2 regions of the Serratia nevei genome follow, and region 1 is predicted to be linked to the other one. Evidence: riboswitches for the same ligand, from Rfam matches in the RefSeq annotation. Region 1 holds a riboswitch; the other holds the start of a gene.
The links. A riboswitch is a leader RNA that binds a small molecule or an ion and turns the genes downstream of it on or off. The one in region 1 is predicted to bind thiamine pyrophosphate.
Positions count from the first base shown of each region.

Region 2: it holds a riboswitch for thiamine pyrophosphate, as region 1 does, so the genes downstream of both, thiM (hydroxyethylthiazole kinase) here and thiC (phosphomethylpyrimidine synthase ThiC) in region 1, are expected to answer to the same signal.

Region 1 is NZ_CP149940.1:266,341-269,568, reverse strand. Features, by position in the region: gene nudC (NAD(+) diphosphatase) at 1-662, opposite strand, end outside; gene V8N38_RS01240 (Rsd/AlgQ family anti-sigma factor) at 764-1,267, shown strand; TPP riboswitch at 1,307-1,431, shown strand; gene thiC (phosphomethylpyrimidine synthase ThiC) at 1,546-3,228, shown strand, end outside.
Region 2 is NZ_CP149940.1:3,939,290-3,942,517, forward strand. Features, by position in the region: gene V8N38_RS18945 (inhibitor of vertebrate lysozyme family protein) at 1-269, opposite strand, end outside; gene thiD (bifunctional hydroxymethylpyrimidine kinase/phosphomethylpyrimidine kinase) at 354-1,154, opposite strand; gene thiM (hydroxyethylthiazole kinase) at 1,154-1,945, opposite strand; TPP riboswitch at 1,981-2,077, opposite strand; gene V8N38_RS18960 (TetR/AcrR family transcriptional regulator) at 2,169-2,783, opposite strand; gene V8N38_RS18965 (YtcA family lipoprotein) at 3,001-3,228, shown strand, end outside.

The DNA.
Region 1 (3,228 bases):
AGCAGCTCCTTGGGATCGTGGCGAATGTCACCCTGATGGTAATCGGCCATAAAGGCCATCATCAGCGAGTGTGGGAACGGCCAGGGTTGTGAAGTGACGTAGCGCAGGTTCTTGATTTCAATATTGCTCTCTTCCATCACTTCGCGCGCCACCGCCTGCTCCAGCGTTTCGCCCACTTCGACGAAGCCGGCCAGCACCGTGTGGATACCACCGCGATGGCGCACGTGTTGCGCCAGCAGGATCTGATCGTCGCGCCGAATGGCGACGATCACGCAGGGTGCAATCTGCGGGTAGTATCGCTCTTTGCAATGGCCGCACAGACAGGCGCTTTCGGTGCGGCTGAGGTGCATTTCATGGCCGCAATAGCCGCAGTAGCGATGAGAGCGGTAGAAATCCGCCAGCTGCACGCCGCGCCCGGCAAGCTGGAACAGACCGCGATCCTGATCCAACAGCTGACGCACCGATCCCATCTCCCGCGGCATCGCCTGGCGCACCAGCCAGACCGGCGCGCCCTCCCATTCACCGATGGTGCGCGCCATGTGGCCCCGCAGCCCAAGAGCGGCGGCCGTCCCCGACGGCAATTCACCGTTCGGTAACCAAAGTTTGCTTTCATGGCTGACAATCCACCAGCCGTTTTCATTGCCCGTTAATGCAAGTTCCATATCGTTGTTGCACAACCTCAGCTTCACTGGCACTCTACAAATCGGCTTTGTTACATTTTAATAACTTACCGGTTACTTTTATTACTTACACGGAGTCAAACATGCTCAACCGTTTGGAAAGGCTGACTCAGCGCGTTGGCGGTAGTAATGAATTAGTTGATCAATGGCTTCAGGCCCGCAAACAGTTGCTGGTCGCCTACTGCACGCTGGTAGGCCTCAAACCGAATAAAGAAAAGCATACGCCGCTGAATGAAAAAGCGCTGGAGAACTTTTGCCACAACCTGGTGGATTACCTCTCCGCAGGGCATTTTCATATCTATGACAGAATTATCAAACAAGTGGAAGGCGCAGCCAGTCCGAAAATGTCGCTGGCGGTGAACATCTACCCCAAGCTGTGGGCCAATACCGAACAGATCATGGCGTTCCACGATCGCTATACCGAAGTGGATATCGATCAGGAGGTTTGTCTGGAATTCCACCAGGCCTTGTCGGATATCGGCGAAACGCTGGCGGCGCGCTTTGCGCTGGAAGATAAGCTGATCCAGCTGGAAGCGGAGGCCGCGCAGCAACCGCTGCCGGACCAGGCGCTGGATCCCGCACGTTAAAATTTTATAGTTTTTTTTCTTATCCCTCCTATACTGGGGGGCATCTTGTCGGAGTGCCTAGCGCCTGATTTGTTCATCGAATCAGCCAGGCTGAGACCGTTAATTCGGGATCCGCGGAACCTGATCGGGTTAATACCCGCGAAGGGAACAAGAGTAATCTATCGCCACAGGCACGGCCTTCCCCTTGCGGGCGCCCTGCCTTATCGGCCACCATCATTACTCCCTCCGAGCTCCAGACAAGCAACTTTCCCAACCCAACACACTGGTAGGAACTTGCTATGTCTAACGTTAATCCACCGCGCGCCCGTAAAGCGCAACGCGAAGCCGCCCAGCAGTTTATCGACACCCTGCAAGGCATGGCTTTCCCGAACTCACGCCGCATCTATCTCCAGGGCTCGCGCAGCGATATCCAGGTGCCGATGCGCGAAATTCAGCTCAGCCCGACCCTGCTCGGCGGCAGCAAAGACAACCCACAGTATGAACCCAACGAGGCGATCCCGGTGTATGACACCGCCGGCCCCTACGGCGATCCGCAGGCCGAGCTCGACGTGCACGCCGGCCTGGCCAAGCTGCGCGCCGGCTGGATCGACGCGCGCGGCGATACCGCCACCCTAAGCGGCGCCAGTTCCGGCTTTACCCAACAGCGGCTGGCGGACGAGGGGCTGGATCACCTGCGCTTCGAACATCTGCCGCTGCCGCGCAGGGCGCTGCCGGGCAAATGCGTGACCCAGCTGCACTATGCCCGCGCCGGTATCGTCACCCCAGAGATGGAGTTCATCGCCATCCGTGAAAACATGGGGCGCGAGCGCATTCGCGGCGAGGTGCTGCGCCACCAGCATCCGGGCCAAAGCTGGGGCGCCAACCTGCCGGACAACATCACGCCGGAGTTCGTGCGTCGGGAAGTGGCCGCCGGCCGCGCCATCATTCCCGCCAACATCAACCATCCGGAGGCGGAGCCGATGATCATCGGCCGCAATTTCCTGGTGAAGGTGAACGCCAATATCGGCAACTCGGCGGTCACGTCGTCGATCGAAGAAGAAGTGGAGAAGCTGGTGTGGTCCACCCGCTGGGGCGCGGACACCGTGATGGATCTCTCTACCGGCCGCTATATTCACGAAACCCGCGAGTGGATCCTGCGCAACAGCCCGGTGCCCATCGGCACCGTGCCGATCTACCAGGCGCTGGAGAAGGTCAACGGCGTGGCGGAAAACCTCACCTGGGCGATGTTCCGCGATACGCTGCTGGAACAGGCGGAGCAAGGGGTCGACTACTTCACCATCCACGCCGGCGTGCTGCTGCGCTACGTACCGATGACCGCCAAACGCCTGACCGGCATCGTGTCGCGCGGTGGCTCAATCATGGCCAAATGGTGTCTGTCGCACCATCAGGAAAACTTCCTCTATCAGCATTTCCGTGAAATCTGCGAGATCTGCGCCGCCTACGACGTTTCGCTGTCACTCGGCGACGGCCTGCGCCCCGGCTCGATTCAGGACGCCAACGACGAAGCCCAGTTCGCCGAGCTGCATACGCTGGGCGAGCTGACCAAAATCGCCTGGGAATACGACGTGCAGGTGATGATCGAAGGCCCGGGCCACGTGCCGATGCAGATGATCCGCCGCAACATGACCGAAGAGCTGGAACACTGCCACGAAGCGCCGTTCTACACCCTCGGCCCGCTGACCACCGATATCGCCCCGGGCTATGACCATTTCACCTCCGGCATCGGCGCGGCAATGATCGGCTGGTTCGGCTGCGCCATGCTGTGTTACGTCACGCCGAAAGAGCACCTCGGCCTGCCGAACAAAGAAGACGTCAAGCAGGGCCTGATCACCTACAAGATCGCCGCTCACGCCGCCGATCTGGCCAAAGGCCATCCGGGCGCGCAGATCCGTGATAACGCCATGTCCAAGGCACGTTTCGAATTCCGCTGGGAAGATCAGTTCAATCTGGCGCTCGATCCG
Region 2 (3,228 bases), 1.7 Mb from region 1:
TTGCCGCAGTCGTGCGGCTTGCACAGGTTGCCGACCAGATACTCTTTGCCCTTCCAGCTCAGATTCTGCGCCGGCGTAGAGGTGCCGACGCCCTTGCGCGCCCAGCCCGGCATCCGCGCCTGGCCTTTCACCATGTTTTGCCAGCTGGCCTGATACCCCGGCTGCTGAATCAAATCCGACGTGGTGACGATCTGCTGGGCAAAGCTGCCCGCGCTGAAGCTGAGCAGTGCGCCGAAGAGGGCGCAACGCAGCGCCTGGTGTCCCGTCATAGTCCTTCTCCCTAGGTTAAATCAGGTTTCGCCCATAAAACCGGGCCTGAACTAGTCAGACCACGGTTGCGGCAAAAAGTTGACTCACCACCAGGCGTGGAAATGATGCACCGGCCCGATGCCGTGCCCCACCTCCAGCGTGTCCGCCTGTTGCAGCGCTTGTTGCAGGTAGTCCTTGGCGGCGGCCACCGTCGCCGCCCAGTCGGCATGGCGCGGGCGCAGCGCCGCCAGCGCGGCCGAGAGCGTGCAACCGGTGCCGTGGGTGTGGCGGGTGGCGACGCGCGGCGCGGTAAAGCGCTGCTCGCCTTCTGCGGTAAACAGCCAGTCCGGGCTCTCACTTTCGCTCAGATGGCCGCCCTTCATCAGCACTGCCCGGCAGCCCATCGCCAACAGCGCCCGCCCCTGCTCGCGCATCTGCGCTTCATCTTCCGCCGGCGCGCACGCCAGCAGCGCCGCCGCTTCCGGCAGGTTCGGCGTAATGATCGACACCAGCGGCAACAGCTCGCGCCGAATAGACGCCACCGCCTCCGGCGCCAGCAACGGATCGCCGCTTTTCGCCAGCATCACGGTGTCCAGCACCACGAACTCCGGCCGGTAATGGCGCAGCCGTTCGGCCACCGCCTGCACGATGTCGGCGTTGGCCAGCATGCCGATCTTGACGCTGTCGATGCGCACGTCGCTGAACACCGAGTCCAGCTGCGCGGCGACGAACGCCGGATCGATGTAATACACCGACTGCACGCCGCGGGTATTCTGCGCCACCAGCGCGGTGATCACCGAGGTGCCGTAGGCGCCAAGCGCCGAGAAAGCCTTCAAATCGGCCTGAATGCCGGCGCCGCCGCTGGGATCGGTGCCGGCGATGGTCAGGGCGTTAATACGTTTCATCACAGATCCTCCCCGCGCAGCTGATACAGGGCATCGAGGAACGCCGGCGTAAAGCTGCCCGGCCCGCCGGCCTGTCTGGCCGCGAGACCGCCGCAGTGGGACATCACCCGGCAGGCGGTCGCCGCGTTGTCCAGGCGATCGCCCGGCAGGGCGCAAAACGCCGCCACGACCGCCGACAGCGCGCAGCCGGTGCCCACCACCCGCGTCATCAGCGGGGAACCGCCTTCGATCGCCCAATCGCGTTGGCCGTCGGTGACGTAATCCACCGCGCCGGTGACCGCCACCACCGCGCCGCTGCGCTGCGCCAGCTCACGCGCGGCGGGCAAGGCCGCCAGCGAATCGTCGCCGCTGTCAACCCCGCGGCCGCTGGCCAGCAACCCGCTGAGCGCCATGATTTCCGAGGCGTTGCCGCGTATCGCCGCCGGTTTCTCGTCCAGCAGCTGTTTAGCAAAGGCGGTGCGGTAGGAGAGCGCGCCGACCGCCACCGGATCCAGCGTCCAGGGCTTGCCGGCCCGATTGGCGGCGGCCACCGCCGCCCGCATCGATTCGGCGCGCAGCGCATTGAGGGTACCGACGTTGATCAGCAGGCCATCGGCCAGCGCGCTGAACTGCGCCGCCTCTTGCGGCTCCACCACCATCGCCGGGGAGGCGCCGAGCGCCAATAGCACGTTGGCGGTCAGCGATTGCACCACTTCGTTGGTCAGGCAGTGGATCAGCGGAGGCCGCTGTTGGAATTGGGTCAGACAGGCCGCGGCGCGCGCGCCGGGTAGTGCATCAGGTCGAGCGATCATATTCCTCCCAACCGGCGTTCAAGAAGGCGGCGCCGGCTGGGCGGCCGTGACTTCCCTACGCTGGCATTATCCAGATCAGGTAATACGGGTATTTCTCAGCCTTCATGTAGAAGGGCACCCCGAGTCATGAAAATCAATAGGTTGTGATCAACGTTGCGTTAATCCCTGCAGGGGATCATGCCAGCGGCGGCGCGGACAAACAAGCGAATAAATTGGCTCGCGCCTAAGCGATGTTCCCCTCTTTTCCCGCCAGATACAGGCTCAGCACGCCGGGCAGCTCCGCCAGCGTGAACGCCACGCTCTGCGGCGCCGTCTTGAAGATATGGTGCAACGTGCCGGCCACCAGGCTTTGCAACAGCCGGGTTTGCTGCAGGATCTCCGCTTCGGCGGTCTCGGGGCGACGCAGCTGCAGCACTCTGGCGATCAGCGCCAGGAAGCTGGACTTTTCGTCCGGGAGGTTCATCTCCCGCATTACCGGCAGGTAATCGGTGTGCTCGCGCAAATATTGCGCATAGGGTGAAAACAGCCGCTGGATCACCTCTTCAGCGGAGAGGCGCCGCCACTCGTCGTCACTGGCCAACGCCATGTCGCAGATCAGCGCCTCGACCGACTCGGTATGCCGATCCGCCAGCGCCTTGATCACTGCGTGACGATCGGGAAAGAAGTGATACATCGAGCCGATGGAGGTTTTGGCGTGCTTGGCGAGCCGCTGCATGCTGAGCGCCGCCAGCCCGTCCTGCGCCACGATTGCCGCCGCCGAATCCAGAATGGTTTGTACGCGTTGCCGCCCTCTTTCCTGCTGCGGCTCTCGCCCGGTGATGTGTTCGTCGATTTGCATATTCGTTTCTGCCCGCTGTCATCAACGCATTATACCCATTTGCCGCCGCGAAGGCAGGGCGACACAAAAAACTAGATTAACCCCTCTAGTTTAGAGTAGAGTATTTATTCTAGTTTACCCTGACGCAAGCGTGGGGAAGACAAACAGTGACCTCACTCACTGAAAAAGAGTCATTTCATTCGGCCCGTCGCCCAAGCCAATCGCCAGAGAACGCCCTATGCCCGACAAAAAACTGCTTATCACCTGCCTGACCGCGCTGTTGCTCACCGGGTGCTCGCCGGCACCGTCGATAGTGGTGTTCGGCGCTTCGTTTCCCGACTGGCTGTTTTGCCTGTGCGGCGGCGTGGCGGGCATGGTGGCGATCCACCTGCTGCTGCGCACCCCGGAAAAACGCGCCTGGCTGGCGCCGCAGCTGCTGACGTATCCGGCGCTGACCGCGCTGATC